DNA from 3 places in the Kitasatospora sp. NPDC047058 genome. Region 3 is predicted to be linked to each of the others. Evidence: riboswitches for the same ligand, from Rfam matches in the RefSeq annotation. Region 3 holds a riboswitch; each other region holds the start of a gene.
The links. Region 3 has a riboswitch for cobalamin ahead of ABZ885_RS14925 (cobalamin biosynthesis protein). Riboswitches for the same ligand answer to the same signal wherever they lie in the genome.

Region 1 (11,274 bases), on a different contig from region 3:
GGGTGTCCGGATTCCGCACATTGGCCTGCTGGATCCCCGCCCGCCGGCGCGGCAGCCTGGAGCGCACAAGCCCGTCAGGGCAGTCCCGCCGCTCCCGAGGAGTCCAGTGATCGAGCACCACGTCCGCGTCCACCCCAGTACCGACCGGCTGCCGCGCGAGGAGCAGCTCGCCTGGAAACTCGCCCAGGTCGCCACCGGTACCGAGGAGCTGAATGCCGCCAGCGTGAGCATGGCCGTCAACCGGGTGATCGACAACGCGTCGGTGGCGATCGCCTCGCTGCTGCGCCGGCCGGTGGCGGTCGCCCGCGCGCAGGCGCTCACCCACCACGGCGCGCCCGGCGCCCGGGTGTTCGGCAGCCTGACCCGGGTCTCGCCCGAGTGGGCGGCCTGGGCCAACGGCACCGCGGTGCGGGAGCTGGACTTCCACGACACCTACCTCGCCGCCGACTACTCCCATCCCGGGGACAACATCCCACCGCTGCTGGCCGTCGCCCAGCACACCGGCCGCACCGGCGCCGACCTGCTGCGCGGCATCGTCGCCGCCTACGAGGTGCACGTCGCCCTGGTGCGCGGCATCTGCCTGCACGAGCACCGGATCGACCACGTCGCCCACCTGGGCGCGGCCACCGCCTGCGGCATCGGCGCCCTGCTCCGGCTGCCGACCGGGACGGTGTACCAGGCCGTCCAGCAGGCCGTCCACACCACGACCGCCACCCGGCAGTCCCGCAAAGGCGAGATCTCCAGCTGGAAGGCGTTCGCCCCCGCCTTCGCCGGCAAGGCCGCGATCGAGGCCGTCGACCGGGCCATGCGCGGCGAGACCTCACCCTCGCCCGTGTACGAGGGCGAGGACGGCTTCCTCGCCTGGATGCTCGACGGACCCGCCTCCGACTACACCGTGCTGCTGCCCGAGGCCGGCGAACCGCGCCGCGCGATCCTGGACACCTACACCAAGGAGCACTCCGCCGAGTACCAAGCTCAGGCGATCATCGACCTCGCCCGCCGCCTGCGCGAGAAGACCGGCCCGCTGGAGAACGTGCGTTCGGTCGTGCTGCACACCAGCCACCACACCCACCACGTCATCGGCTCCGGCGCGGGCGACCCGCAGAAGTACGACCCCACCGCCAGCCGCGAGACCCTCGACCACTCGATCCCGTACATCCTCGCCGTCGCCCTGGAGGACGGCGTCTGGCACCACGAGCGCTCCTACGCCCCCGAACGCGCCGGCCGCCCCGGCACCGTCGCGCTCTGGCGGAAGATCACCACGGTGGAGGACCCCGAGTGGACCCGCCGCTACCACGACCCCGACCCGCAGCGCCGTGCCTTCGGCGGCCGCGTGGTGATCACCCTGGACGACGGCTCGGTGATCGAGGACGAGCTCGGCGTGGCCGACGCCCACCCGGCCGGCGCCCGCCCCTTCGACCGGCCGGCCTACGAGGGCAAGTTCCGCAGCCTCACCGAAGGCATCGTCAGCGCCGGGGACCAGGGCCGCTTCCTGGCCGCCGCGGCGGCCCTGCCCGAGCTGCGCGCCACCGACCTCGACGAACTGTTCCCCGCCGTCGACACCGAGGCCGTCCGCGCGTACGACGAGACCCTCCCGGAGGGCCTGTTCTGATGCTGCACACCCGCACCACCCCCGCCCAGCGCCGCCGCGCCCTGCGCGAACGCCTCGCCTCCGGGCGGCTGTTGACCATGCCCGGCGCCCTCAACCCGCTCTCCGCCCGCCTCATCCAGGACCTCGGCTTCGAGGCCGCCTACCTCTCCGGCGCCGTCCTCGCCGCCGACCTCGGGCTGCCCGACATCGGCCTCACCACCGCCACCGAGGTCGCCGCCCGCGCCCAGCAGACCACCCGGGTCACCGACCTGCCCGTCCTGATCGACGCCGACACCGGCTTCGGCGAGCCGATGAACGCCGCCCGCACCGTCCAGCTCATGGAGGACGCGGGCCTCGCCGGGCTCCACCTGGAGGACCAGGTCAACCCCAAGCGCTGCGGCCACCTCGACGGCAAGACGGTGGTACCCCGCGAGGAGATGACGCGCCGGCTGCGGGCCGCCGTCGACGCCCGCCGCGACCCGGACTTCCTGCTGATGGCCCGCACCGACGCCCGCGCCGTCGAGGGGCTGCGCGCCGCCACCGAACGGGCCAAGGCCTACGTGGACGCCGGCGCCGACGCGGTCTTCCCCGAGGCCCTCGCCGGCGAAGCCGAGTTCGAGGCCTTCCGCAAGGCCGTCGACGTCCCGCTGCTCGCCAACATGACCGAGTTCGGCAAGGGCCCGCTGCTCGACGCCCGCACCCTCCAGGACCTCGGCTACGACATCGCGCTCTACCCCGTCACCCTGCTGCGCCTGGCCATGGGTGCGGTCGAGGACGGGCTGCGCACGCTCGCCGCCGAGGGCACCCAGGAGTCGCTGCTGCCGCGCATGCAGACCCGCTCCCGGCTCTACGGACTCCTCGGCTACCAGGAGTACACGGCCTTCGACTCGGCCGTCTTCGACTTCACCCTCCCGCCCGGAAACTGACGCACCGGAGGCATCAGCTTCATGACCGAGATCCACCGCGGCCTGGCCGGTGTCGTCGTCGACACCACCGAGATCTCCACCGTCATCCAGGAGACCAACGCCCTGACCTACCGCGGCTATCCCGTCCAGGACCTCGCCGCCCACCGCTGCTTCGAGGAGGTCGCGTACCTGCTGTGGCACGGCGAACTGCCCGACGCGGCACAGCTGGGCGAGTTCCGCGCCCGCGAACGCGCCCTGCGTCCGCTGGACCGCACCACCGCCGAGCTGCTCGCCAGGCTGCCCGAGACCTGCCACCCGATGGACGTGCTGCGCACCGCCGTCAGCTTCTTCGGCGCCGAGGACCCGACCGAGGACGACGGCCGGCCGGCCCGCAACCTCGCCAAGTCCCTGACCCTGCTGGCGAAGCTGCCCACCGTCGTCGCCGCCGACCAGCGCCGCCGACGCGGTCTGGCGCCCATCGCACCGGACCCGGGCCTCGGCTACGCGGAGAACTTCTTCCACATGTGCTTCGGCAGCGTCCCGGCCCCCGAGGTGGTCCGCTGCTTCGAGATCTCCCTCGTGCTGTACGCCGAGCACAGCTTCAACGCCTCCACCTTCACCGCCCGCGTCGTCACCTCCACCCTCTCCGACCTCTACAGCGCCGTCACGGCCGCGATCGGCGCGCTCAAGGGCCCGCTGCACGGCGGCGCCAACGAGGCCGTGATGCGCATGCTGGACGAGATCGGGGATCCGGCGCGCGCCGACGACTGGCTGGACGAGGCGCTCGCCGCCAAGCGCACGATCATGGGCTTCGGCCACCGCGTCTACAAGCACGGCGACTCCCGCGTCCCGGTCATGCAGGCCGCCCTCGACGCGCTGGTGGCCCGCGGCGCCGACCCGGCGGCCGCCCGCCTGGCCGCCCTGCACACCGCCCTGCGCGAGGCGATGGTGGCGCGCAAGGGCCTCCACCCCAACCTCGACTACCCGGCCGGTCTGGCCTACCACCTGATGGGCTTCGACACCCCCGTCTTCACCCCGCTCTTCGTGATGAGCCGCGTCACCGGCTGGACCGCCCACATCTCCGAGCAGCTCGCCCACAACGCGCTGATCCGCCCGCTCGCCTCCTACGACGGCCCGGGGCAGCGGGCGGTGCCGGCCACCGCGTAGCGGTACGGCTCGAACGGCCCGCCCGGCCGGGAGGGCGGCTCGCGCCGCTACCGGACGTCCCGGGCGCGCAGGGCTTCCGCCCCGCCCCGGCGGCCGTCGGCGACGACCGGGTAGGGCACCCTGGTACGCCGGTCCGGGTCGACGGCGAGCCGCCCGCCGGCCGGGGGCCGGGCGCGCTGGGCGCAGTCGGTGCGTTCACAGATCCGGCAGCCGACACCGATGGGTGTGGCGGCCTGCCGGTGGTCGAGGGCGATGCCCTCGGCGTACACCAGCCGGTGGGCGTGGCGCAGTTCGCAGCCGAGGGCGACGGCGAACTCGCTGCGCGGCGCACGGTGGCCGAAACCGCCGTGCGTCACCGTCCTGGCGATCCAGAAGTACCTCTTGCCGTCGGGCATTTCGGCGACCTGGGTGAGGATCCGGCCGGGTGCGGAGAAGGCCTCGTAGACCGTCCAGAGCGGGCAGGTGCCCCCGAGCCGGGAGAAGTGGAAGTCGGTCGCGGACTGGCGCTTGGAGATGTTGCCCGCGCGGTCCGCGCGCAGGAAGGAGAACGGGACGCCGCGTAGGCCGGTGCGCTGCAGGGTGCTCAGCCGATGGCAGACGGTCTCGAACCCGACGCCGAAGCGGGCGCCCAGCAGATCGACGTCGTAGCGCAGTTCCTCGGCGGCGGAGTGGAAGGCGGAGTAGGGCATCAGCAGGGCGCCGGCGAAGTAGTTGGCCAGACCGATCCGGGCCAGGTCGGCGGCCTGGCGGGAGGTGAGGTCCGGCTCCGCCGCCGCCACGAGCGTGTCCAGCAGCGGGCGGTGCTCCAGCAGCGCGAGCTGGGTGGCGAGTTGGAAGGCCCGCCGGCCGTCGGTCAGCCAAGGCGAGAGGCGCAGGGTGCCGCTCGTGGCGTCGAACCGGCGCATCTCGGCCGTCTCCCGGGGGCCGGTGTCGACGACACGGACCCCGTGCCGCGACGCGAGGCGGTCCACCAGGGCGGCGGCGGTGCGGCCGGCGGTGGTGGCCCCCAGACCAGTCGCGGTGCGTTCGGCCTCGTCGTCCAGGGCGGCGATGTGGTTGTGGTGTGCGTAGAAGAAGTCCCGGACCTCGTCGTGGGGTTCGGCCGGCACCAGGGCCGCGTCCTCGGCAGGGTGCCCGAGTTCGGCGACCCTGGTGGCCGCCTCCCGGTACCGGCGGTGCAGCGCGACCAGCGCCCGCGCGACGTCCGGGTGGTCCCGGCTCACCTCCAGGACGTCCTCCGCCGCGACCGCGGCACCGCACGCCTCGTCGGCGAGCGCGGCGCGCAGGTCGGTGGCCAGGCGTTCCTCCCCGGCCTCGGAGAAGAACTCCGGGTCCACCCCGAACACCTCCGAGATCCGCAGCAGTACGGCCGCGGTGAGCGGGCGCTGACTGTGCTCGATCTGGTTGAGGTAGCTGGTCGAGATGCCGAGCTCACGAGCCAGTTCGACCTGGTTCATGCGGTGCTCGCGACGGAGGCGGCGCAGCTTGGCATGGGCGAAGATCTTGTGCCCGGCGGGACGTGCCATGGTGCGTCGCACCCTTCTCTCCGGCGGTCGACAGGAATGCGCGGCTCTTGAAGGCCCGGCCGCCGGGGCGGGCACGGACGTTCCGCCGTGCCCGCCCCTCGGTGGCCCACCCCGTCCGGTCAGCCGGCGAGTTCGTCCCGCAGGCGGCGGGCGGCGGCGACCAGGCTGTCCAGCGAGGCGCGGGTCTCCGGCCAGCCGCGGGTCTTCAGGCCGCAGTCCGGGTTGACCCACAGGCGTTCGGCCGGAATGGCCGCGAGACCGGCGCGCAGCAGGTCCACGGCCTCCTGGGTGCTCGGGACGCGCGGGGAGTGGATGTCCCAGACGCCGGGCCCGACCTCGCGGGGGTAGCCGGCCTCGGCGAGCTCGCCGGCGACCTCCATGTGGGAGCGGGTGGCCTCCAGGGAGATGACGTCCGCGTCGAGGTCGTCGATCGCGGTCATGATGGCGCCGAACTCGGCGTAGCACATGTGGGTGTGGATCTGGGTGTCGGCGCGGACGCCGGAGGTGGCGAGGCGGAACGCCCCGGTGGCCCACGCCAGGTAGGCCGGCCGGCCGGCGGCTCGCAGCGGGAGGGTCTCGCGCAGGGCCGGTTCGTCGACCTGGACGACGGCGGCGCCGGCGGCCTCCAGGTCGGTCACCTCGTCGCGCAGGGCGAGGGCGACCTGGCGGGCGGTGTCGGCGAGCGGCTGGTCGTCGCGGACGAAGGACCAGGCGAGCATGGTGACCGGGCCGGTGAGCATGCCCTTGACCGGGCGGTCGGTGAGGTCCTGGGCGTAGCGGAACCAGTCGACGGTCATCGGGTGCGGGCGGGAGATGTCGCCGGCGAGGACCGGCGGGCGCACGTACCGGGTGCCGTAGGACTGCACCCAGCCGTGCCGGGTGGCGAGGTAGCCGGTGAGCTGCTCGGCGAAGTACTGGACCATGTCGTTGCGTTCGGGCTCGCCGTGCACCAGGACGTCCAGGCCGGCCTTCTCCTGGTAGGCGATGACGTCGCGGACCTCGGCCTCCATCCGTTCCCGGTAGGCGGCGGCGTCGATCCGGCCGGCGGTCAGGTCGGCGCGGGCGACGCGCAGTTCGGTGGTCTGCGGGAAGGAGCCGATGGTGGTGGTCGGCAGCAACGGCAGTCCGAGCCGGGCGTGTTGGGCCTCCGCGCGCTCCGGGTGGGCCTGGGCGCGGCGGGCGTCGTCCGCGGTGACGGCGCCGGTGCGGGCCCGGACGGCCGGGTCACGGGTGATGGGTGAGGTGGCCCGGGAGGCGAGGTCGGCCCGGTTGGCGGCGAGTTCGGCGGTGATGGCGCCGGTGCCCTCGCGCAGGCCGCGGGCGAGCAGGGCGGCCTCGGCGGCCTTCTGCTTGGCGAAGGCCAGCCAGCGGGCGATCTGCGGGTCGACGTCCCGCTCGGCGGTGGCGTCGATCGGCACGTGCAGGAGGGAGCAGGACGGCGCCACGTCGACGCGGTCGGCGAGGCCGAGCAGGGTCGCCAGCGTGGCGAGCGACTTCCCCAGGTCGTTGATCCAGATGTTGCGCCCGTCGACCACACCGGCGACCAGGCGCTTGCCGGGCAGCCCGCCGACGGCGGCCAGGTCGTCGAGGTTGGCGGCGGCGGGCCCGGTGAAGTCCAGCGCCAGGCCCTCGACCGGGGCGTCGGCGAGCACGGGCAGCGCCTCGCCGAGGCGGTCGAAGTAGCTCGCGACCAGGAGCGCGGGCCGGTCGGCGAGGCCGCCCAGCTCGCGGTAGGCGCGGGCGGCGGCGTTCAGCTCGGCGGGGGTGCGGTCCTGCACCAGGGCGGGCTCGTCCAGCTGCACCCAGGTGGCGCCGGCGGCCTTCAGCTCGGCGAGCAGCCGCGCGTAGACGGGCAGCAGCCGGTCCAGGAGGGTGATCGGCCGGAAGTCGGCGGCGACGCCGGGGGCGGGCTTGGCGAGCAGCAGGTAGGTGACCGGGCCGACCAGTACCGGCCGGGCCTCGTGGCCGAGCGCCAGGGCCTCGGCCAGCTCGCCGACCGCCTTGTCCGGGTTCGCGGCGAAGACCGTGTCCGGCCCCAACTCGGGCACCAGGTAGTGGTAGTTGGTGTCGAACCACTTGGTCATCTCCAGCGGCGCGACGTCCTGGGTGCCGCGTGCCATGGCGAAGTAGCCGGCCAGCGGGTCGGCCTCGACCGCGTCCCGGTGGCGGGCCGGGATCGCACCGACGGCGACGGTGGTGTCCAGCACGTGGTCGTAGAGCGAGAAGTCCCCGGTGGGGACCTCCTCGATGCCGGAGTCGGCGAGCTGCTGCCAGTTCCCGCGGCGCAGGTCGGCGGCCGTGGCCAGCAGCGCCCCGGCGGTGACCGTGCCCTTCCAGTACCCCTCGATCGCCTTCTTCAGTTCCCTGCCCCGGCCCTGGCGGGGGTAGCCGTACACGGTGGCCACGGTCGCCGCGGCTGCGGACTTCGCTGTCAAGGGACTCTCCTTCGCGAGCCTGGATCCTCTGGTCCCCGGGGACGGGACGAAGGCGCGAAGGGGTGACGAACCGGACGGACGCCCGCACACGGGGACGGCTCCGCCTGGTATGGTCGCCGACCCGCCCTCGAGGTCACCGGATGGCCGCGCGCGTTCGGTCGCGCACGGGCAGTGGCAGGTCTTCGGACTCGCGGGCACGCCCGCCCTGGATTCCAGGGCGGTCACCTACTGGCCGTCGCTTCCCAGACCCGGCCCGGGCCCAGTGCGTATGACGGCGGTCGTTCCCACTCACCGCTGCGGGGCAGTCCCGGATTCCCACCGGGTTCCCTCTTGCGACGCGCCTGCCTGGCGGGCAGGGCGAACCAGCTGCCAGGCCAGCCTAGAGGAACAATCCCGGCTTCGGGCCGGAGAACCGCTCGAACGTCCGGATGCTGAGACATCGTCGAGGCCGCCGAGCTCCGGGACGAGGCCCGCCGGCGATCGCGTCGGGCGGTGGGCACGCCCTGCCGCCCCGGCGACGGCCGCGCCGGCCCGCAGCGCAGCCGTCAGGGCCGCTTCCCGGACTCCGGGGTCCGCGGCAGCGTTGCACGGATGTCCGCGAGCAGATCGGCGATCCCGCGCCCCGCGGCCAGTCGGGCGCCCGCCGACTCCGCCTGGTCGGCGGGCAGGTGCGCCAGCACCCGCGCGGCCTCACCCAGCAGTTCCTGGCTGCGTCGCAGGTCGAGCCGCATTCGCGCGACCTGGGCCTGTGCCCCGCCCAGCTGACGGCGGGCCGACTCCAGTCCTGCGTGCTGGCCGGGAGTGAGGACGACGACGGCGACGCCGTTCACCGTGGTCGTCCGGGGCTTCTCGCGTTTGGGCACGTGACGGCCTTTCGGTTCAGGTGGACACCGCTTCGGCGGGCCGTACGCCGGTTCCCGGGTCCGCCGGTGCCCCGGGCGCGTCCGGGGTCTCGAACCGCACGGTCGGTTCGAAGTTGGCGCGGCGGGCCGCACGGCGGAAGACGGTGAGCACGGCCGGCCCGACGACGAGGACGGCGGTGAAGGTGGTGACGGCACGGCCGGTGTCCCAGCCGAGCGAGGTGGCCAGGTCGAACAGCAGATAGCGGTGCCACTGCTCGGTGAAGGGCAGGCCCGGCAGGTACGCGATCGAGCTGTTCGGGTCGGTGGAGAACGGCCAGAAGGAGAGGTTGAGCAGGAAGCCGAACAGGTAGCCGGAGAACGCCCCGTAGACGGCCAGCATCGGCACCTCCCAGCGGCGCCGGGCCCGCGGCAGCAGGCCGGCGAGCAGGCCGACGAAGGCGCAGCCGAACATCTGGTACGGCATCCAGGGGCCGACCCCGCCGGTGAGCAGGGCGGAGGCGAAGAGTGAGGTGCAGCCGAGGGTGAAGCCGAAGCCCGGGCCGAAGACCCGGCCGGCCAGGACGAGGACGAAGAACACCGTCTCCACCCCGGCCGTCCCGGCGCCGAGCGGTCGCAGTCCGGCGTTGACGGCGGACAGGACGCCGAGCATGGCGAGCGCCTTGGCGTCGATGCCGCCGGCCGAGATCTCCGCGATGACGACGGCGAGCACCAGGACCAGCAGGGCGCCGAAGATCAGCGGCGGGGCGTAGTTGGAGCCGAACTTTCCGGGGGCGACGACGAACGGCCAGGTGAAGGCGACGAGGCCGATGAAGGCGGCCAGGGCGACGACGACGCGGGCCCGGCCGGGGATCCGGACGGCGGTCATCGGGCGGCCTCCGCGGGTACGAGGGCCTCGGCGACCTGCCGGGTGGTCAGGTAGGGCAGGGGTGCCAGGATCTTGGCGGTCTGCGGGGCGAAGGTGGGCGAGGCGACGATCACCTCGGCGGTGGGACCGTCGGCGACGACCTCGCCCTCGGCCATCACCACGACCCGGTCGGCGGCGGAGGCGACGAACTCGACGTCGTGGGTGGAGACCACGACGGTGCGGCCTTCGGCGGCGAGGGCGTCCACGATGCCCGTGAGCGCCTCCTTGGCCTGGTAGTCGAGCCCGCGGGTCGGTTCGTCCAGCAGCACCACCCGTGGTGCGGCGGCCAGTTGGATCGCCAGGACGAGGGCCAGCTTCTGCCCCTCCGAGAGGTCCCGGGGGTGGCTGCCGTCCGGGATCCCGGGGGCGAGGCGGTCGAGGATCTGCCGCGCGGTCGGCCCGGAGGCCCGATCGGCCTCCAGGTCGCTCTGGGCGAGCTCCTGGGCGACCGTCTCCAGGTAGAGCAGGTCGGTGGGGGTCTGCGGGACGAGACCGACCAGCTGCCGGGCCCGGGCGGCCGGGAGGCGCTTGGGGTCCTCGGCCTTCCCTCCCCCGGCGCCGGTGACCTTCACGCTGCCGCCCTGCCGGGGGCCGGAGCCCTGGAGGGCCCACAGGAGCGAGGACTTGCCCGAGCCGTTGCGGCCCATCAGCGCGGTGACCTCGCCGGCGCGCAGCGACAGGTCGACGTCGCGGACGGCGGCCACCGGCCCGTACCGGACGACCACCCCCCGGGCCTCCAGCACCCGTTCCCCCGCCACCGCTGCCCGGCGCGGCGGAGGAACGGGTACGTCGGTGAGCCGCTCGCGCAGCGGTGCGGCGGCGCGGCGGGCGTCCCGGACGGACAGCGGCAGCGGCCGCCAGTCCGCCAGCCGCCCGAGGCCGACGACGGGCGGCGCGATCGCGGTGTCCCGGAAGACCTCCGCCGGGGGCCCGTGCACGACCGTCCCGTCGCCGGGCAGGTACGCGACGCGGTCGGCGTACTGGACGACGCGTTCCAGGCGGTGCTCGGCGAGCAGGACGGTGACGCCGAGGTCGTGGACGAGCCGGGTGATCGCGGCCAGCACCTCCTCGGCGGCGGTCGGGTCGAGCGCGGAGGTCGGCTCGTCCAGGACCAGGACGCGGGGGTGGGCGGTGAGGACGGATCCGATGGCGACGCGCTGCTGCTGGCCGCCGGAGAGCTCGTACAGGGCGCGGTGGCGCAGGTCGGCCAGGCCCAGCAGGTCCAGGGTCTCCTCGACCCGCTTGCGCATCACCTCCGGAGGGATCGCCAACTGCTCCATGACGTAGGCCAGTTCCTCCTCCACCGTGTCGGTGGTGAAGCCGGCCAGCGGGTCCTGGCCCACCACGCCGACCACGTCGGCGAGTTCGCGCGGCGGGTGGTGCGCGGTGTCCCGGCCGTCCACGGTGACGCGGCCGCGCAGGGTGCCGCCGGTGAAGTGCGGCACGAGGCCGTTGACGGCGCCCAGCAGGGTGGACTTGCCGGCGCCGGTGCGGCCGACCACCAGGCAGAGTTCGCCCTCCGGGATGTGCAGGTCGACGTCGCGCAGGACGGGCGTGGTCTCGCCGTCGTACACCACGCTCACCCGGTCGAATCGGATCACGTGCTCACCTCGGAGGTCGTGCGGTCGGAGCGGGTGCCGGTGCCGGCCGCGCCGCCGGGGCGCGTCGCCGGGCGCGGCTCCGGGACGGCGGCGGACCCGGGCGTCCGGCCGGGCGGCGGCGAGACGATCCCGGCCGTGCCCGCCAGCAGCAGGGCCAGCACCGGGACGAGCGGCAGCGCCGGCCAGGTCAGCGGGTACAGGGAGGGGTTGAGGTCGGTGGCGTCGTAGCCGACCGTGGCGAATAGCAGGACGGCGGCGACCACGCCGCAGCCGGCCACGCCC
Region 2 (6,325 bases), on a different contig from region 3:
TCGCAGCCATCGACGAGTGGCTGCGACCAGCACGGTCGCAACAGGCCCCAGCCGGGGAGCCCGTCCGTCACGAAGCCGTCGGCTGTGGGCTCATCGCACGCTCGTACAGCTTCTCCTGCGCCCGCTTGAGCAGTTCGGCGGCCTTCTTCCGCGACGCCTCCTCCGCCTTGTCGAGCGCGCCCGGGTAGTCCGCGGACATCCCCGAGCCCGCGCTGTAGTCGACATCGACCGTCAGGCGCAGATTCCCGTCGCAGAAACCCGACTTGAAGCTCAGTTGGTCGACCGGCCCGGGGATGGTCTCGGTGAGCGGGTGCCGGACCGACGACCGGTAGCCCTGCTGGCCGAGCCCCCCGCCGTCGGTCATCTCGAACTTCCGCGTCTCGGTCGGCTTGGGCCCGCCGATCGGAGACTTCGCGATGTCCGCCTCGACCTCCAGCCAGTGGCAGCCGCGGGCCGTCTCGAAGACCACCGCATCGATGGTCACCCGCCAGTCCTCCGTCGCCGGACCGGCGACGTAGCTGCAGCTGAGCGTCTTGGACGGGTCGTCCGCGATCCCCTCGCTCGTCACCGGTATGGAACTCCTCAGCTGCCCGGGCAGGCCGGGGTCGCCCACCGTCGCGCAGAGGTCGTCGACCGTGCGGTACCAGCCGACCTGTTTCGCCTTGCTGTCACTGCTGTTGCTGTTGCTGTTGCTGTTGTTGCTGCCACCGCCGCCGCCGCAGGCGGTGAGGACCACGAGGCCGGCGGCCACGAGGGCGGCCGCGCCGGTACGGGAGGTTCGATTTCGACTCGTCACGGCGCCAGGCTAGGGCCCGCACTCCGTCGGCAGCCGTCGACGGCCGGAGTCTTGCTTGATCTTTAAGTTCTGGGCTCGAACGGCCTGCCGAGCGTGGTCACTCCTACCGGTGACTGCTGTACAGCGGAGCGCGACGCGCCCAGCGAGACCTCTGGACTTACTAGGACGTCCAACTATATGGTCGACGACAGGTCCGCGGTGTCAGGGAAGCCGGTGTGAGTCCGGCACGGTCCCGCCACTGTGACCGGGGAGTCCGTCCTTGCAGGAGACGGCCACTGGCAGCCAGCCGGGAAGGCCTGAGGGCGTGCGGTGATCCGGGAGTCAGGATACCGGCCGCGGGTGATCCGTGTTTTCCACGAGGATGGAGACGACACGCATGACTCCGGGCTGCTCCCGTTCCGCTGCTCCTGGCTGTCCTGTGCCGACGACCGCCGGGGCCCACCTTTCCTGACGGTTCGTCATGCCACCGTGACGCCGCGGGCCGCACCAACCGCGCGCCCGCCCGTCGGCGGCGGCCTCCATTCCTCCTCTCCCCATCCACGATGAGAGAAGGAACCGATGGTCCGTGAACTGACCCACTTCGTCGCCGGCAAGCGCACCGCCGGGACGTCCGGCCGCTTCGGCGACGTGTACGACCCCAACACCGGCCGGGTGCAGGCCCGGGTGCCGCTGGCCGACCGGGCGGAGGTCGAGGCGGTGATCGCCGATGCCGCGCAGGCCCAGCCCGAGTGGGCCGCCTGGAACCCGCAGCGGCGGGCTCGGGTGCTGCTGCGCTTCCTGCAACTGGTCGAGCAGGAGAAGGAGGAGCTCGCCCGGCTGCTCTCCGCCGAGCACGGCAAGACCGTGGCCGACGCCCACGGCGACCTCCAACGCGGCCTGGAAGTCGTGGAGTTCGCCGCCGGGATCCCGCATCTGCTGAAGGGCGAGTTCACCGACAACGCCGGCACCGGCATCGACGTGTACTCGATGCGCCAGCCGCTCGGCGTCGTCGCGGGCATCACGCCGTTCAACTTCCCCGCGATGATCCCGCTCTGGAAGGCCGCGCCCGCACTGGCCTGCGGCAACGCCTTCGTCCTCAAGCCCTCCGAGCGCGATCCCTCGGTGCCGCTGCGCCTGGCCGAGCTCTTCCTGGAGGCGGGACTGCCGCCGGGCGTCCTCAACGTCGTCAACGGGGACAAGGAAGCCGTCGACACGCTGCTGGAGGACCCGCGGGTGGAGGCGCTCGGTTTCGTCGGCTCGACCCCGATCGCCCAGTACGTCTATGCGACCGCGGCCGCGCACGGCAAGCGCGCGCAGTGCTTCGGCGGCGCGAAGAACCACATGATCGTGATGCCGGACGCCGACCTCGACCAGGCCGCCGACGCCCTGATCGGCGCCGGCTACGGCTCGGCCGGCGAGCGCTGCATGGCCATCTCGGTCGCCGTCCCGGTGGGGGAGGAGACCGCGGACGCCCTGGTGGCGAAGCTGGTCGAGCGGATCGCCGCACTGAAGGTCGGCCGCTCGGACGACCCCGCGGCGGACTTCGGGCCGCTGGTGGGCCGCGACGCCCTGGAGCGGGTCCGCGGCTACCTGGACCTCGGGGTCCGGGAGGGCGCCGAACTCGTCGTCGACGGACGGGACTTCCGGCTGGAGGGGCACGAGGACGGCTACTTCCTCGGCGCCTCGCTGTTCGACCGGGTCACCCCGGACATGCGGATCCACCGGGAGGAGATCTTCGGCCCGGTCCTCACGGTCGTCCGCGCCGCCGACTACGAGGAGGCGCTGCGGCTGCCCAGCGAGCACGAGTTCGGCAACGGCGTGGCCATCTACACCCGGGACGGCGACACCGCCCGCGACTTCGCCCGCCGGGTCAACACCGGCATGGTCGGCGTCAACGTGCCCATCCCGGTGCCGATCGCCTACCACACCTTCGGCGGCTGGAAGCGCTCCGCCTTCGGCGACCTCAACCAGCACGGCCCGGACTCGATCCGCTTCTACACCCGCACCCGCACCGTCACCTCGCGCTGGCCTTCCGGGGTCAAAGAGGGCGCGAGCTTCACCATGCCGACGATGGGATGAGCGCCGTGCACGATCTCACCGAGGACCAGCGGGCCATCGCGGAGACGACCCGGGCCTTCGCCGACGAGTACCTGGCGCCGAACGCCGTCGAGTGGGACCAGGCCAAGCACTTCCCCGTGGACGTGCTGCGCAAGGCGGCGGGCGTCGGCCTGGCCGGCGTCTACGTGCGCGAGGACGCCGGCGGCTCCGGACTCTCCCGGCTGGAGGGGGTGGTGGCCTTCGAGGCGCTCGCGACCGGCTGCCCGTCGATCGCCGCCTACCTGTCCATCCACAACATGGTCGGCTGGATGATCGACCGCTACGGCAGCGCCGGGCAGCGCTCGCGCTGGCTGCCCGGCCTCTGCACGGCCGAGCACCTGGGCAGCTACTGCCTGACCGAACCCGGCGCCGGCTCCGACGCGGCGGCGATCGCCACCCGGGCCGTCCGGGACGGCGGCCACTGGGTGCTGGACGGCGTCAAGCAGTTCATCTCCGGGGCGGGTGACTTCCGGATCTACGTGGTGATGGCCCGCACCGGTGGACCGGGGGCCGGCGGGGTCTCCGCCTTCGTCGTCGAGCGCGACGACCCCGGCGTCTCCTTCGGGCCGAACGAGAAGAAGATGGGCTGGAACGCCCAGCCCACCCGGCAGGTGCTGCTGGACGGCGTCCGCCTGCCCGCCGACCGCCTGCTCGGCGCGGAGGGCGAGGGCTTCCGGATCGCCATGAGCGGGCTGAACGGCGGCCGGCTCGGCATCGCCGCCTGCTCGCTCGGCGGCGCGCAGGCCGCGCTGGAACGCGCCACCGGCTACCTCGCGGACCGCGAGGCGTTCGGCGCACGCCTCCTGCACGCCCAGGCCCTGCAGTTCCGGCTGGCCGACATGGCGACGGAGCTGGAGGCGGCCCGGGCGCTGCTGTGGCGGGCGGCCGCCGCCCTGGACCGGGGCGACCCCCGGGCGCCGCAGCTGTGCGCGATGGCCAAGCGCTACGCCACCGACACCGGCTTCGAGGTGGCCAACCAGGCCCTCCAACTGCACGGCGGCTACGGCTACCTGGCCGAGTACGGCATCGAGAAGATCGTCCGCGACCTGCGGGTGCACCAGATCCTGGAAGGGACCAACGAGATCATGCGCGTCATCGTCGCCCGCGGCCTGACCGGAGCCGCGTGATGGCCGGCAACGACCCCGGGGAGGTCGTCCTCCGGCGCGAGGGCCGGGCCGGCTTCGTCGTCCTCAACCGGCCCGCGGCCCTGAACGCCCTCACCCACACCATGGTGCAGCGCATCGCGGAGGCCCTGGACACCTGGGAGCAGGACGACCGGGTCGAGTCCGTCGTCATCACGGGGGCCGGGGACCGCGCCTTCTGCGCCGGCGGCGACATCGTCGCCATCCACCGCGCCGCCACCGGCGGGGACCCGGGCGCGGTCGAGGAGTTCTGGCGCGACGAGTACCGCCTCAACGCCCGGATCGCCCGCTACTCCAAGCCGTACGTGGCCGTCATGAACGGCATCGTGATGGGCGGCGGTGTCGGCGTCTCGGCCCACGGCAGCGTCCGGATCGTCACGGAGACCACGCGCATCGCCATGCCGGAGGCGGGGATCGGCTTCGTGCCCGATGTCGGCGGCACGTACCTGCTCGCCCTGGCGCCGGGCGAGCTGGGCACCCACCTCGCCCTCACCGCCGGATCGGCCGGTGCCGCGGACGCGCTGCTGTGCGGGCTCGCCGACCACTTCCTGCCCTCCGAACGAGTGCCGGCGCTGCTCGACGACCTCGCCCGGCTGCCCGTGCACGACGCCCTCGAACGGCACGTCGGACCCGCTCCGGCCGGTGCGCTGGCCGGGCAGCGGGCGTGGATCGACAGCTGCTACGCGGCCGGCACCGTGGAGGAGATCCTCGACCGGCTGCGGGACAGCGGGGAGCCCGAGGCGAAGAAGGCCGCCGACCGGATCACCGCCAACTCCCCGACCGCGGTGAAGGCCACGCTGACGGCCCTGCGCCGGGCCCGCGCGCTCGGCCCGTTGGAGGCCGTGCTCGACCAGGAGTACCGCACCTCGTGTGCGGCGCTCTCCACCCCGGACCTCGCCGAGGGGATCCGGGCGCAGGTGATCGACAAGGACCGCTCGCCGCGGTGGAGCCCGGCCACCCTGGGCGCCGTCGAGCCCGCCGCCGTGGCCCGGTACTTCGCCCCGCGCGGCGAGCGCGAGCTCGGCCTCGCCGCCACCACCACATCCCTGGAGCGCTGGTGACCCACAGCATCGGATTCATCGGACTGGGCAACATGGGCGGCCCGATGGCCGCCAATCTCGTCAAGGCCGGCCACCGGGTGACCGGCTTCGACCTCGCGGCGGACGCCCGTGAACGGGCGGCGGGGCACGGGATCGCCGTCGCCGCGTCCGCGGAGCAGGCGGCGGCCGGGGCCGAGGTGGTCGTCACCATGCTGCCCACCGGGCGGCATGTGCTCGACGCCTACGCGGGCCTGACCGCCGCCGCGCGCGGGGCGCTGTTCGTGGACTGCTCCACCATCGCCGTCGGGGATGCCCGGATCGCCGCCGACCTGGCCCGCACGGCCGGGCACCGGGTCGTCGACGCGCCCGTCTCCGGCGGTGTGCCCGGCGCCGAGGCCGCGAGCCTGACCTTCATGGTCGGCGCGGACGACGCCGACTTCACGGCGGCCGAACCGGTGCTGGCCGCGATGGGCCGCCGGGTCGTGCACTGCGGGGCGTCCGGCGCCGGGCAGGCGGCGAAGATCTGCAACAACATGATCCTCGGCGTCTCGATGATCGCGGTCAGCGAGGCCTTCGTCCTCGGGGAGAGCCTCGGGCTCAGCCACCAGGCGCTGTTCGAGGTGGCCTCCACCGCGTCCGGCCAGTGCTGGGCACTGACCAGCAACTGCCCCGTCCCCGGGCCCGTCCCGGCCAGCCCCGCCAACCGCGCGTACGCGGGCGGCTTCGCCGCGGCCCTGATGGCCAAGGACCTCGGACTCGCGGCCGACGCGGCTGCGGCCTCCGCCGTCCCGGCCGAACTGGGCGCCAGGGCAGCCGAGTTGTACGCCGCGTTCGCCGAAGGGGCGGGCGCCGGGCTGGACTTCTCCGCCATCGTCACCACCCTCCGGAAGGGCACCGCATGACCTACGCGACGATCCGCGCCGAGCGCAAGGGCCGGGTGGGGCTGATCACGCTCGACCGGCCGAAGGCGCTCAACGCGCTCAACACCGAGCTGATGAACGAAGTCGTGGCGGCGGCCGCGGAGTTCGACCGGGACCCGGAGATCGGCTGCCTGGTGGTCACCGGCTCGGAGAAGGCGTTCGCGGCCGGTGCGGACATCAAGGAGATGCAGTCCCTGGAGTTCGTCGACGCCTACCTCGGCGACTGGTTCGCGGCCTGGGACCGCTTCGCCGCCCTGCGCAAGCCGGTCGTGGCGGCGGTGGCGGGCTACGCGCTGGGCGGGGGCTGCGAGCTGGCGATGATGTGCGACATCCTGCTGGCGGCCGACACCG
Region 3 (11,274 bases):
CCCGCCGTTCCTGCCCGGTCTGCTCGCCATCTTCGGCGCGGCGTACCTGATGGTCAGCCGGATCGAGTACCCGAAGCCGCAGGGGCTGCTGGCCACCGCCACGCTCTGCTGGATCGTGCTCTCGATCGGCTGCCTGGCGGCCTGGGCGACCGGCGCTCCCGGCGGCGACCTGCTGCTGCACGTCGGCGCCTTCGCCCAGATCGCGCTGGCCGCGATGGCCCCGCTGCTGGTCATCCGCCGCAAGGTGGGCCAGAAGGTCGGGGACGTGCGGGCCCGCCGCGCGGAGTCGCGGCTCGGCTGATCCCCGCGGACGTACGACGAAGGGCCCGGATCCGGTCATCGGATCCGGGCCCTTCCGCATGCCCGCTCACGGTCGTACCGCGTCGTCCCACACCGTCCCGCGTCCACCGTCCCGCGTCGTCCGCAGGAGGCTCCGGGTGGTGCCGCCGAGCCTCAGGCACCGCCGCGGTGGACGCTGAAGGCCGAGCGGCGGGCCGCACGGGCCACGCCCGGGTCCGGGTGGACCCCGGAGACGGCGGTCAGCACGGAGGCGGCCCGGGGGTGCCCGGACTGCCGGGCGCGGGCGAACAGCCGCACCGGGTCACCGGCCGAGGCGCCCTCGACGTGGCCCACCAGCAGCTCGGTCTCGCCGTGGTCGAGCACCGCGGCGGCGGTGTCCACCCAGAGCCAGGCGGCGTCGTCGGCGCCCAGCACGTCGGCCGGGGAGACGCCCTCGTCCGACTGCTCGGCCAGCCAGAGCAGCGCGTACGGGCGCAGTACCGGCTCGTCCACGGCGGCCCGGACGGCCTGCTCGGCGGTCGAGCCGGCCACCCGCAGCGCCTCGAAGGCGAGGCCGCGCACCAGCGCGTCGTCGCCCTGGGCGGCGTCCAGCAGCTCGGCCACGGCCCGGTCGGCCGGACGGGCGGCCACCCAGGCCCGGAACTCGGCGCGGGCCGGGCCCGGCGAGTAGTCGGCGCAGGCGTTCAGCAGTTCGAACGCGCTCTGCTCGATGTGCCCGGCGGCGGTCTGCGCGACGGTGCAGATCTCCTCCAGCTTGGCCCGCACCGCCCAGTGCCCCAGCGGGGACAGCTCGGCGGCGTCGTCCTTGCGGACCACGGCACCGACGGCGGCCAGGCCGTCGAGCATCCAGTCCAGGACGGCGGCGACGTCCGAGGGCGCGGCCGGGGTGTCGATCTGCGGCTCGCGACAGGTGCCGCGGACGGCCGAGACGGCGGAGGCGGCGTGCGGGACGGGCGACAGGCCCAGCCCGCCGGTGCCGCCGCCGGCCACCCGGCGCTCGTCCAGGCCCCGGCGCAGCAGCTCCAGCAGTTCGCTGTCGGCCACCGGGGCGGCCACCAGGTGCAGGAAGGAGAGCAGCTGCGGCGCCTGGTCGACGGCCTGCCCGGCGAGCACCGCGAAGACGCCGCGCAGGGCGGCCGGCGGCACCGGGGCGAGCAGCGTCCAGGCGTCGAACAGCGCCGACCAGCCGCGGACCACGGCCTCGTCGTCGTGCTCCCAGGCGTGCAGGCGCCAGCCGGGGGCGGCGCCGCCGTCCCGGGCCTCCACCAGGCCGACCAGCAGGGCCTGGCCCCAGGCGTTGGCGGCGGCGCCCACCGTCATGGCCAGGGCGCGGCCGGCGGCGCGGGCGTCGTCGGGGAGCAGTTCGCCGCGCTTGTCGACCTCGGCGAGTTCGCCCGCCCAGCGGGCGATCCGGACGGCGTCGACCAGCATCCGGCGGGCCAGCGGAGCGAGCTCGGCGGGTGCGGGGAAGCCCTCCGGCACCGGGACCCGGCCGCGGCCGGGGGCGGGTACGGGGCCCCGTCGGCGGGGTACGCCGGAGCCGCCCGGCCGGGCGCCGGCGGGGCGGTGGGCCGTGCCGGGGAGACGGGTCACCGTCGCACCGGAGCCGATCGTCGGCGGGAGCGGGGCATCACGGTCGCGCGGGTTCCGAGACGTCACGTCGAGCAGTCTTCCCCTTGTACCGGCCTTCTGTCACATCCGGTTCGCCCTCGGCGCCGGGCGGCGGGCGCGGGGGGTTCACAAGATCGGGCAACAATCGGGCAACAGAGGCAAACCGCCTGGCCGGATCTGTTTGGCGCGACCACGTCAGCTTCGCCCCTGCCCGGCCCCCGACCCCGGGGGCCGGGCTCAGAGGTGCGGGGTGAGCCAGCGGCGCAGGAGCTCCTCGTAGTGGGCCGGGTCGGCGTTCCAGAGGGCGGCGTGGTCGCCGCCGGGGACGGCCTGGAGGCTGACCACGTCGGGGCGGCGCCCGGCGAGCCGGCCGGCGGCCCGCCACGGGGCGACCGGGTCGTCCGGGCCGTGCAGGACGAGGGTGGGCACCCGCAGGTCGGTGCCGTCGGCGATCCGGGCGAAGTCGGCCAGGTCGACGCCGGTGCGGCCCTCCGCCGCGAGCGCACCGAGCTCGGCGGCGGCGCCCCGGTAGCCGGCCCGGGCGGCGTCCCGGCGGGCGGTGGCCGGCAGGTCGAGGACGGGCGAGTCCAGGATCAGGCTGGCGATGGAGGAGGACCAGGCCGAGCGGGCCGCGGTGTGCAGGGCGATGGTGGCGCCGAGCGACCAGCCGTAGAGGATGACCCGCCCGGCGCCGGCGTCCAGGGCCAGCCGGACGGCCGCCTCGACGTCCCGCCACTCGGTCTCGCCGAAGTGCCCGAGGCCGTCCGGGGAGGGCGGCGCGCCCTCGTCGCCGCGGTAGGTGACGGAGAGGACGGGCAGGCTGAGCCGGTCCAGCAGCGGGAGCACCGGGAGGGTCTGCTGCCGGTCGGCACCGCTGCCGTGGACCAGGATGACCCAGGCGCCGCGCTTGCCGTCGAGGTACCAGGCGGGGAGGGCGCCCAGCTCGCCCTCGGCGGCGGTCTCGCTGAACGGCAGGCCGAGCGCCGAGGTCGGGTCGCCGAGGTACACCCGGGGGGTGAAGCGGACCTCGGTGCCGGCCTTCAGGACGCCGCGGTCGGCGCGGACCAGCCGCCGGGTGACGCCCTGCTCGTCGCTGCGCAGCACCTCGTCGACCACCGCGTGGCCGTCCCCGCCCCACTCGACGGCCCAGCGGCCGGGGCGGCTGCTCTCCGGCGTGCGGGTGAAGGTGACGCGCCCGGTGGCGAGGCTCTGCACCAGGACGGGGCCGGCGGCCCGCTCCGGCGCCGCCGTGGGGCGGACGAGCCGCTCGGAGGCCCGGCGGCCGATGACCAGCACGGCGACCCCGGTGCCGACGGCGGCGGCCGCAACGGCGGCTGCGGTTCCCCAACGCATATCGCTCCCCGCTCTGTTGGTCGCGGACTGGGCAGTGTGCCCACCAGTCCACTCGCGGCGGCGCCGTCCGGCCACCGGACACGGCCGTCCGGGGCATGCCCGGGACGGGGCGCAGGGCCGGGCCACGGGCGCGGCGCGGACGGGGAGTGCGGACGGGGGGACGCGGAAGGAGGACGGCCGGGAGTACGGGCGGGAGTACGGGCGGGGGCCACGCGCAAGGAGGATGGCCGGGGGCCGGGCCGCTCACGCCGGGATGTCGGTCTCCAGCGGCTCCAGCAGCTCCCAGAACCGCTCGCCCAGCGGCCTCTCCGGCTCGCGCGCCGCCGGGGCCGGCGAGCCCCAGCTGCCGGCGCCCCAGTGCGAGGAGACCTGGTACTCGTTCTGCAGCACCGTCAGGACGGGCGCGAGGTCCTGCTCGGGCACCGGCACGATCCGCGCGATGGCCCGGACGTGCGCCTGCCAGCGGCCGTCCACGCACTGCCGCAGCCGCTGGTCGAGCTCGCCCCCGCGGCCGGTCACCGCGACCAGTTCGCGCAGCGTCAGGCCGAGCACCCGGGCCAGCGCGTACGTCTGCTCCCCGTCGCCGTCCCAGCGGCCGGTGGCCTCGGCCTCCTGGTAGTGCCGCAGCCCGATGCCGATCCGGCGGGCCGCGGTCTCCTGGCCGAGCTCGCGGGCCACCCGGAAGTCCCGCAGCCCGGCCGGGCGGACGCCCATCAGCTGGGCGGCCGGACACCAGAGCGCGCGGGCCAGCGCGATGAACTCCTCCTCGGTCGGGCGCAGCTCGCCGCTCTCCCAGCCGAGCACGTGGGCGGGCAGCAGCCGGACCCCGTGGGCGGCCATGCCCTCGGCCACCTGTTCCGGGGTCAGCCCCAGCCCGGCGCGGTGCGCGCGGGCGGCCGCGGGCGAGAAGGGCACCGGGGGCACGGCAGGTGGCTGTCTGCGTCGCATGGCACCCGACGGTAGGCGTCGGCGCTCCGGCCCCCCAGCCGCCGAACGCACGAAGCGCGACTCTAGGGGTCTACAGGCCGCTGGACGATCGCACAGGCTGTCATGCCCCTGCGGGGGGTCGTGATCAGAGATAGCGACGGCCCGACCGGCGCGCGGCGCGTGTGATGAACCCCTCCGTGACCTTGGTTGACTCCTGCTCCGGGCGCGTGATGGGATCCTTCAGCCAATACGGAGGCATGCAGAGGAAGCCGGTGCGAGTCCGGCGCGGTCCCGCCACTGTCACCGGGGAGCACGTCCGGATCCCTTCCTCGCCCGCCGACGGGCAGGAGGGACCCTCACGGCAGGCCGTCAGAAGCCGCCGGAAGGCCCGGGGTGCGTCCGACCCGGAAGCCAGGAGACTCTCGCCCCCGGTACGTCGATCCAGGGCGCGGACCCTGAGTGAGGACACGCACGCCATGCAGGCTGCCCCGCCCCGCCGAGCCCTCTGCTGCCCGTCGTGCGTCCGCTGACCCGCGCCGCCGCCTTCGCGGTGGGCGCCGTCGCGGGCTACCTCGCCGACGCCCGGTACGCCGACCCGCGCCGCGGCCACCCGGTGGCCGTCTTCGGCAGCGCGGCCGGCCGGCTGGAGCGGCGGATCTGGCGCGACGACCGGGCCGCCGGCACCGCCTACACCGCGCTCTGCGTGGGCACCGTCGCGGCCGGCGCGGTCGTCGCCGACCGGCTGCTGGGCCGCCGCCCGCTCGCGCGGGCCGCGCTGGCCGCCGCCGCGACCTGGACGGTGCTCGGCGGCACCTCGCTGACCCGGGAGGCCCGGACCATCGGCCGCTCGCTCACCGCGGGCGACCTGACGGCGGCCCGGGAACGGCTGCCGCACCTGTGCGGACGCGACCCGAGCGCCCTGGACGAGCAGCAGCTGGCCCGCGCGGTGGTCGAGTCGGTCGCCGAGAACACCGCCGACGCGGTGGTGAACGCGCTGGTCTGGGGCGGGCTCGCCGGTACGCCGGGCCTGCTGGCGTTCCGCGCGGTCAACACCCTGGACGCGATGGTCGGTCACCGTTCGCCGCGGTACGCCCGGTTCGGCTGGGCCTCGGCCCGGCTGGACGACGTGGCCGGCTGGCCGGGCGCGCGGCTGACCGCGCTGCTCACGGTGGCCGCCGCGCCGGAGCCCGCCACCGCCTGGCGGGTCTGGCGGCGGGACGGCTCCGCGCACCCCAGCCCGAACGCGGGCCAGGCCGAGTCGGCCTTCGCCGGCGCGGTCGGCGTCCGCCTCGGCGGGACCCTGCGGTACGGCGCCAGGGTCGAGCACCGGCCGGTGCTGGGCGAGGGGCTGCGGCCGGTCGGGGTGGACGACATCGAGCGGGCCTGTGTGCTCTCCCGGCGGGTGAGCGCGCTGGCGCTGGGTACGACGGTCGCCGGGCACCTGCTGCTCCGGGCGGCCCTGGGCGGGAGAAGGGCATGAGCGTGCGCAGCACGGTGGCACCCACGGCCGGGGGCCGGGGAAGGATCGTCGAGGGGTGCGCACGCGCGACCGCCCCTGCCGGACCGTGGGGGCACCCCCGGCCGGCGGCCGAGGGAGAGGTGGGGTCATGAGCAACGCGCTGCTGGTCGCCGGGACGACCTCGGACGCGGGCAAGAGCGTGGTCACGGCCGGCATCTGCCGCTGGCTGGCCCGGCAGGGCGTCGGCGTCGCGCCGTTCAAGGCGCAGAACATGTCGCTGAACTCCTTCGTCACCGCCGACGGCGCCGAGATCGGCCGGGCCCAGGCGATGCAGGCGCAGGCCGCCAAGGTGGAGCCCGAGGCGGCGATGAACCCGGTGCTGCTCAAGCCGGGCGCGGACGGCCGCAGCCAGGTGGTGCTGCTCGGCCGGCCGGTCGCCGAGGTGGGCGCGCTGGACTACCGCGAGCGCAAGCCCGTCCTGCTGGAGCGCGCCCTGGAGTGCCTGGCCGACCTGCGCCGCCGCTACGACGTGGTGGTCTGCGAGGGCGCCGGCTCGCCCGCCGAGATCAACCTGCGGGACCGGGACATCGCCAACATGGGCCTGGCCACCGCCGCCGGCCTGCCGGTCGTGGTGGTCGGGGACATCGACCGCGGCGGGGTGTTCGCGGCGATGTACGGGACGCTGGCGCTGCTCTCGGCGGAGGACCAGCGGCACGTGGCCGGCTGGTTCGTCAACAAGTTCCGCGGCGACGCCCGGCTGCTCGCCCCCGGCCTCGACATGCTGCACGAGCTGACCGGCCGTCCGGTGCTGGGCACCCTGCCGATGCTGCCGGACCTCTGGCTGGACGCCGAGGACTCGCTCGACCTGTCCACGGTGGTCGACCGCACCGCCGGGCGCGGACCGCTCGGCGCGGACGTGCTGCGGGTGGCCGTGGTGCGCTTCCCCCGGCTCTCCAACTTCACCGACCTGGACGCGCTGGCCCAGGAGCCGGGCGTGCTGGTCCGCTGGGCCACCCGGCCCGAGGAGCTGGCCGACGCCGACCTGGTGGTGCTGCCCGGCACCCGGGCCACCGTCGCCGACCTGGCCTGGCTGCGCGAGCGCGGCCTGGAGCCGGCGCTGAAGGCGCGGGCGGCGGCCGGGCGGCCGGTGCTCGGGGTCTGCGGCGGCTACCAGATGCTGGCGCACACGATCGTGGACGAGGTCGAGTCGAAGGCGGGGGCCGTCGAGGGCCTCGGCCTGCTGCCGGCGCACGTCCGGTTCGGCGCCGCGAAGGTGCTCGCCCGGCCGGTCGGCGAGGCCTTCGGGCAGCGGGTCGAGGGGTACGAGATCCACCACGGGGTGGTGACGGTCGAGGGCGGCGAGGCCTTCCTGGACGGCTGCCGGGTGGGGGCCGTGTGGGGCACGACCTGGCACGGCGCGCTGGAGAACGACGGGTTCCGGCGCGAACTGCTGCGCGAGGTGGCGCGGCTGGCGGGCCGGGCGTTCGTGCCCGCGCCGGACACCTCGTTCGCCGCGGCGCGCGAGGCCCGGCTGGACCGGCTGGGCGACCTGGTCGAGGAGCACGCGGACACCGACGCGCTGTGGAAGCTGATCGAGGGCGGGGTGCCGGCGGCCGGATCGCTGCCGTTCCTGCCGCCCGGGGCCCCCTTGGAGAATCATGAGTGACGTCCGCTACCCGTTCACCGCGATCGTCGGCATGGCCGACCTGCGGCTCGGGCTGCTGCTCAACGCCGTCTCCCCGGCCGTCGGCGGCGTGCTGGTGCGCGGCGAGAAGGGCACCGCCAAGTCGACCATGGTGCGCGCGCTGGCCGGCCTGCTGCCGTCCATCGACACCGTCGAGGGCTGCCGCTTCGCCTGCGACCCGGCCGCGCCGGACCCGCACTGCCCGGACGGCGCGCACGCCGGCCTCCCGGGCGCCGAACGCCCGGCCCGGCTGGTCGAGCTGCCGGTCGGCGTCTCCGAGGACCGCATCGTCGGCTCGCTCGACCTCGAACGGGCGCTCGCCGAGGGCGTCAAGGCGTACGAGCCGGGGCTGCTGGCCCGGGCGCACCGCGGCGTGCTCTACATCGACGAGGTCAACCTGCTCCAGGACCACGTGGTGGACCTGCTGCTGGACGCCGCCGCGATGGGCCGCTCCTACGTCGAGCGCGAGGGCGTCTCGGTGCGGCACGCGGCCCGGTTCCTGCTGGTCGGCACGATGAACCCGGAGGAGGGCGAGCTGCGGCCGCAGCTGCTCGACCGGTTCGGCCTGACCGTCGAGATCGCCGCGACCCGGGAGCCGGCCGAGCGCGCCGAGGTGGTCCGCCGCCGGCTGGCGTACGACGCCGACCCGGCGGGCTTCGCCGCCCGGTTCGCCGAGGAGGAGCGGGAGCTCGCCGGACGGATCACCGCGGCGCGGGAGTTGCTGCCCAAGGTCGAGCTGACCGACACGGCGCTGCGTCAGCTCACCGCGGTCTGTGCCGCGTTCGAGGTCGACGGCCTGCGGGCGGACATCGTGATGGCCCGGACCGCCGTCGCGCTGGCCGCCTGGGCGGGGCGCACCCGGGTGCTGGAGGAGGACGTCCGCAAGGCCGCCCAGCTGGCGCTGCCGCACCGCCGCCGGCGCAACCCCTTCGACGCGCCCGGGCTGGACGAGGAGCAGCTGGACCGGACGCTGGAGGAGCACGCCCAGCCGGAGGAGCCCGCAGCCGAGGACCTCGCCCCCGAGGACGACGCGCCGGAGGACCCGTCGCCCGAGGGCCCGGACGACGACGGCCCCGGCGACGGCGGACCGGACGACGGCGGCGGAGGTGCCCCCGAGCCGGCCGGCCCGGACGCCCCGGCCGGCGCCGACACCCCCGCACCCGCCCCCGAGGAGGCCCCGCAGGAGCCCGTACCGGCCCAGCACCCCGCCCCCGTCCGGGAGACCGCCCCGGTGGCGGCCGGCGAGCCGTACCGGACCCGGCTGTTCAAGGTCGACGGCACCGGCAAGGGCGCCCAGGGCCGCCGCTCCCCCGCCGAGACCGACGGCGGCCACACCATCCGCGCCCGCCGCCCGCAGGGCCGGCTGGCCCGGCTGCACCTGAGCGCCACGCTGCAGGCCGCCGCGCCGCACCAGGTGGCGCGCGGGCGGTCCGCGCGGGCGCTGGTGCTGCACAAGGACGACTTCCGCGAGCAGGTCCGCCAGGGCCGGGAGTCCAACCTGGTGCTCTTCGTCGTGGACGCCTCCGGCTCGATGGCCGCCCGGCAGCGGATGACCGCCGTCAAGGGCGCGGTGCTCTCGCTGCTGATGGACGCCTACCAGCGCCGCGACAAGATCGGCATGATCACCTTCCGCGGCGCCGCCGCCGAGCTGGCGCTGCCGCCCACCTCGTCCGTCGAGGTCGGTGCGGCCCGGCTGGAGTCGCTGCCCACCGGCGGCCGGACGCCGCTGGCGGCCGGGCTGCTGCGGGCGCACGAGGTGCTGCGGGTGGAGCGGATGCGCGACCCGCACCGCCGTCCGCTGCTGGTCGTGGTGACCGACGGCCGGGCCACCGGCGGCCGGGACGCCGTCGCGCAGTCGCACCGGGCGGCCGGGCTGCTGGGCGCGCAGGGCGTGGCGAGCGTGGTGCTGGACTGCGAGTCCGGCCCGGTCCGGCTCGGTCTGGCCCGCACCCTGGCGGCCCGGCTCGGTGCCGCCGCCGTGACCCTGGACGAGCTGCGCGCCGAGGGCGTCGCCTCGCTCGTCCGCGAGAACCGCTCCACCACGACGATGCGAAAGGCGGCCTGATCCGCATGCCCAAGGGTGTCCCCGAGAGCGTTCCCGACGACGGCCTGACCACCCGCCAGCGCCGCACGCTGCCGATCACCGCCGTGCACACCGGCCCCGGCAAGGGCAAGTCCACGGCCGCCTTCGGCATGGCGCTGCGGGCCTGGAACCAGGGCTGGCCGGTCGGGGTGTTCCAGTTCGTGAAGTCCGCCAAGTGGAAGGTCGGCGAGGAGAACGCGCTGCGCGTGCTCGGCGCCTCCGGCGAGGGCGGCACGGTGGACTGGCACAAGATGGGCTCCGGCTGGTCCTGGATCCAGCGCTCCGGCGAGATGGAGATGGACAGCGAGGCCGCGGCCAAGGAGGGCTGGGAGCAGGTCAAGCGCGACCTCGCCGCCGAGACCTACCGCTTCTACGTGCTGGACGAGTTCACCTACCCGATGCACTGGGGCTGGGTCGACCCGGAGGAGGTGGTGGCCGTGCTGAAGGACCGCCCGGGCAGCCAGCACGTCGTCATCACCGGCCGGTACGCGCCCGAGGCGCTGACCGGGTTCGCCGACCTGGTCACCGAGATGACCAAGGTCAAGCACCCCATGGACGCCGGCCGCAAGGGCCAGCGCGGCATCGAGTGGTAACCCGTCGAGAGCAAGCAGGACGTTGAACCCCGCACCCGTGAACATCCCCCGTCTGGTCGTCGCCGCGCCGTCCTCCGGCTCCGGCAAGACCACCGTCGCCACCGGCCTGATCGCCGCGCTCGCCGCGCGCGGGCTGGCGGTCTCGCCGCACAAGGTCGGCCCGGACTACATCGACCCGGGCTACCACGCGCTGGCCGCCGGCCGGCCGGGCCGCAACCTGGACGCGTTCATGTGCGGGCCGGAGCGGATCGCGCCGCTCTTCCTGCACGGCGCGGCCGGGGCGGACGTGGCGGTGGTCGAGGGCGTGATGGGGCTGTTCGACGGCGCGTCGGGGCGCGGCGAGCTGGCGTCCACCGCCCACGTCGCCAAGCTGCTGCGGGCACCCGTGGTGCTGGTGGTGGACGCCTCCTCGCAGTCCCGCTCGGTCGCCGCGCTGGTGCACGGCTTCGCCTCCTGGGACCCGGAGGTCCGGCTCGCCGGGGTGATCCTCAACCGGGTCGCCTCGGACCGGCACGAGCAGCTGCTGCGCGAGGCGCTGGAGGAGGGCTCCGGGGTGCCCGTGCTGGGCGCGGTGCGCCGCTCGGCCGCGGTCGCCACGCCGTCCCGCCACCTCGGCCTGATCCCGGCCGTGGAGCGCTCGGCCGAGGCGCTGCGGGCGGTCGCCGACATGGGCGACCTGGTCGCCGCCTCGGTGGACCTGGACGCGGTGCTGGCACTGGCCCGGACGGCGCCCCCGCTGGGCGACACCCCGTGGGACGCCGCCGCCGAGGTCGCCCCGGTGCCGGGCAGGCCGCGGATCGCCATGGCCGGCGGCGCCGCGTTCTCCTTCTCGTACGCCGAGAACGCCGAGCTGCTCACCGCGGCCGGCGCCGAGGTGGTGCCGTTCGACCCGCTGCACGCCGCCGGACTCCCGGACGGCACCGCGGGGCTGGTGATCGGCGGCGGCTTCCCCGAGCTGTACGTCAGGGAGCTGAGCTCGAACACGGCGCTGCGCGGGGCGATCTCCGCCTTCGCCGCCGCGGGCGGGCCGATCGCCGCCGAGTGCGCCGGACTGCTGTACCTCGGGCGGGAGTTGGACGGCCTGCCGATGTGCGGCGTGCTGGACACCGGCGCCCGGATGACCGAGCGGCTGACCCTCGGCTACCGGGAGGCCGTCGCCCTGCACGACTCGCCGCTCGCACCGGCCGGCACCCGGCTGCGCGGGCACGAGTTCCACCGCACGGTCTGCGAGCCGGCGGCGGGCGAGCGGCCCGCGTGGGGCTGG

Region 1: it holds a riboswitch for cobalamin, as region 3 does, so the genes downstream of both, metE (5-methyltetrahydropteroyltriglutamate--homocysteine S-methyltransferase) here and ABZ885_RS14925 (cobalamin biosynthesis protein) in region 3, are expected to answer to the same signal.
Region 2: it holds a riboswitch for cobalamin, as region 3 does, so the genes downstream of both, ABZ885_RS32495 (CoA-acylating methylmalonate-semialdehyde dehydrogenase) here and ABZ885_RS14925 (cobalamin biosynthesis protein) in region 3, are expected to answer to the same signal.

Annotation. Positions count from the first base shown of each region.
Region 1 is NZ_JBEYVJ010000063.1:2,394-13,667, reverse strand. Features, by position in the region: gene ABZ885_RS12970 (MmgE/PrpD family protein) at 107-1,612, shown strand; gene prpB (methylisocitrate lyase) at 1,612-2,517, shown strand; gene ABZ885_RS12960 (bifunctional 2-methylcitrate synthase/citrate synthase) at 2,539-3,663, shown strand; gene ABZ885_RS12955 (short-chain fatty acyl-CoA regulator family protein) at 3,711-5,189, opposite strand; gene metE (5-methyltetrahydropteroyltriglutamate--homocysteine S-methyltransferase) at 5,309-7,624, opposite strand; cobalamin riboswitch at 7,801-7,956, opposite strand; gene ABZ885_RS12945 (hypothetical protein) at 8,170-8,487, opposite strand; gene ABZ885_RS12940 (ECF transporter S component) at 8,504-9,352, opposite strand; gene ABZ885_RS12935 (ATP-binding cassette domain-containing protein) at 9,349-10,992, opposite strand; gene ABZ885_RS12930 (CbiQ family ECF transporter T component) at 10,989-11,274, opposite strand, start outside.
Region 2 is NZ_JBEYVJ010000352.1:200-6,524, forward strand. Features, by position in the region: gene ABZ885_RS32490 (hypothetical protein) at 68-796, opposite strand; cobalamin riboswitch at 958-1,149, shown strand; gene ABZ885_RS32495 (CoA-acylating methylmalonate-semialdehyde dehydrogenase) at 1,355-2,854, shown strand; gene ABZ885_RS32500 (acyl-CoA dehydrogenase family protein) at 2,851-3,999, shown strand; gene ABZ885_RS32505 (enoyl-CoA hydratase/isomerase family protein) at 3,999-5,075, shown strand; gene mmsB (3-hydroxyisobutyrate dehydrogenase) at 5,072-5,956, shown strand; gene ABZ885_RS32515 (enoyl-CoA hydratase) at 5,953-6,325, shown strand, end outside.
Region 3 is NZ_JBEYVJ010000077.1:3,046-14,319, reverse strand. Features, by position in the region: gene ABZ885_RS14945 (CDP-alcohol phosphatidyltransferase family protein) at 1-301, shown strand, start outside; gene ABZ885_RS14940 (hypothetical protein) at 454-1,959, opposite strand; gene ABZ885_RS14935 (alpha/beta hydrolase) at 2,149-3,264, opposite strand; gene ABZ885_RS14930 (transcriptional regulator) at 3,508-4,212, opposite strand; cobalamin riboswitch at 4,398-4,634, shown strand; gene ABZ885_RS14925 (cobalamin biosynthesis protein) at 4,709-5,671, shown strand; gene ABZ885_RS14920 (cobyric acid synthase) at 5,799-7,316, shown strand; gene ABZ885_RS14915 (putative cobaltochelatase) at 7,309-9,399, shown strand; gene cobO (cob(I)yrinic acid a,c-diamide adenosyltransferase) at 9,405-10,010, shown strand; gene ABZ885_RS14905 (cobyrinate a,c-diamide synthase) at 10,048-11,274, shown strand, end outside.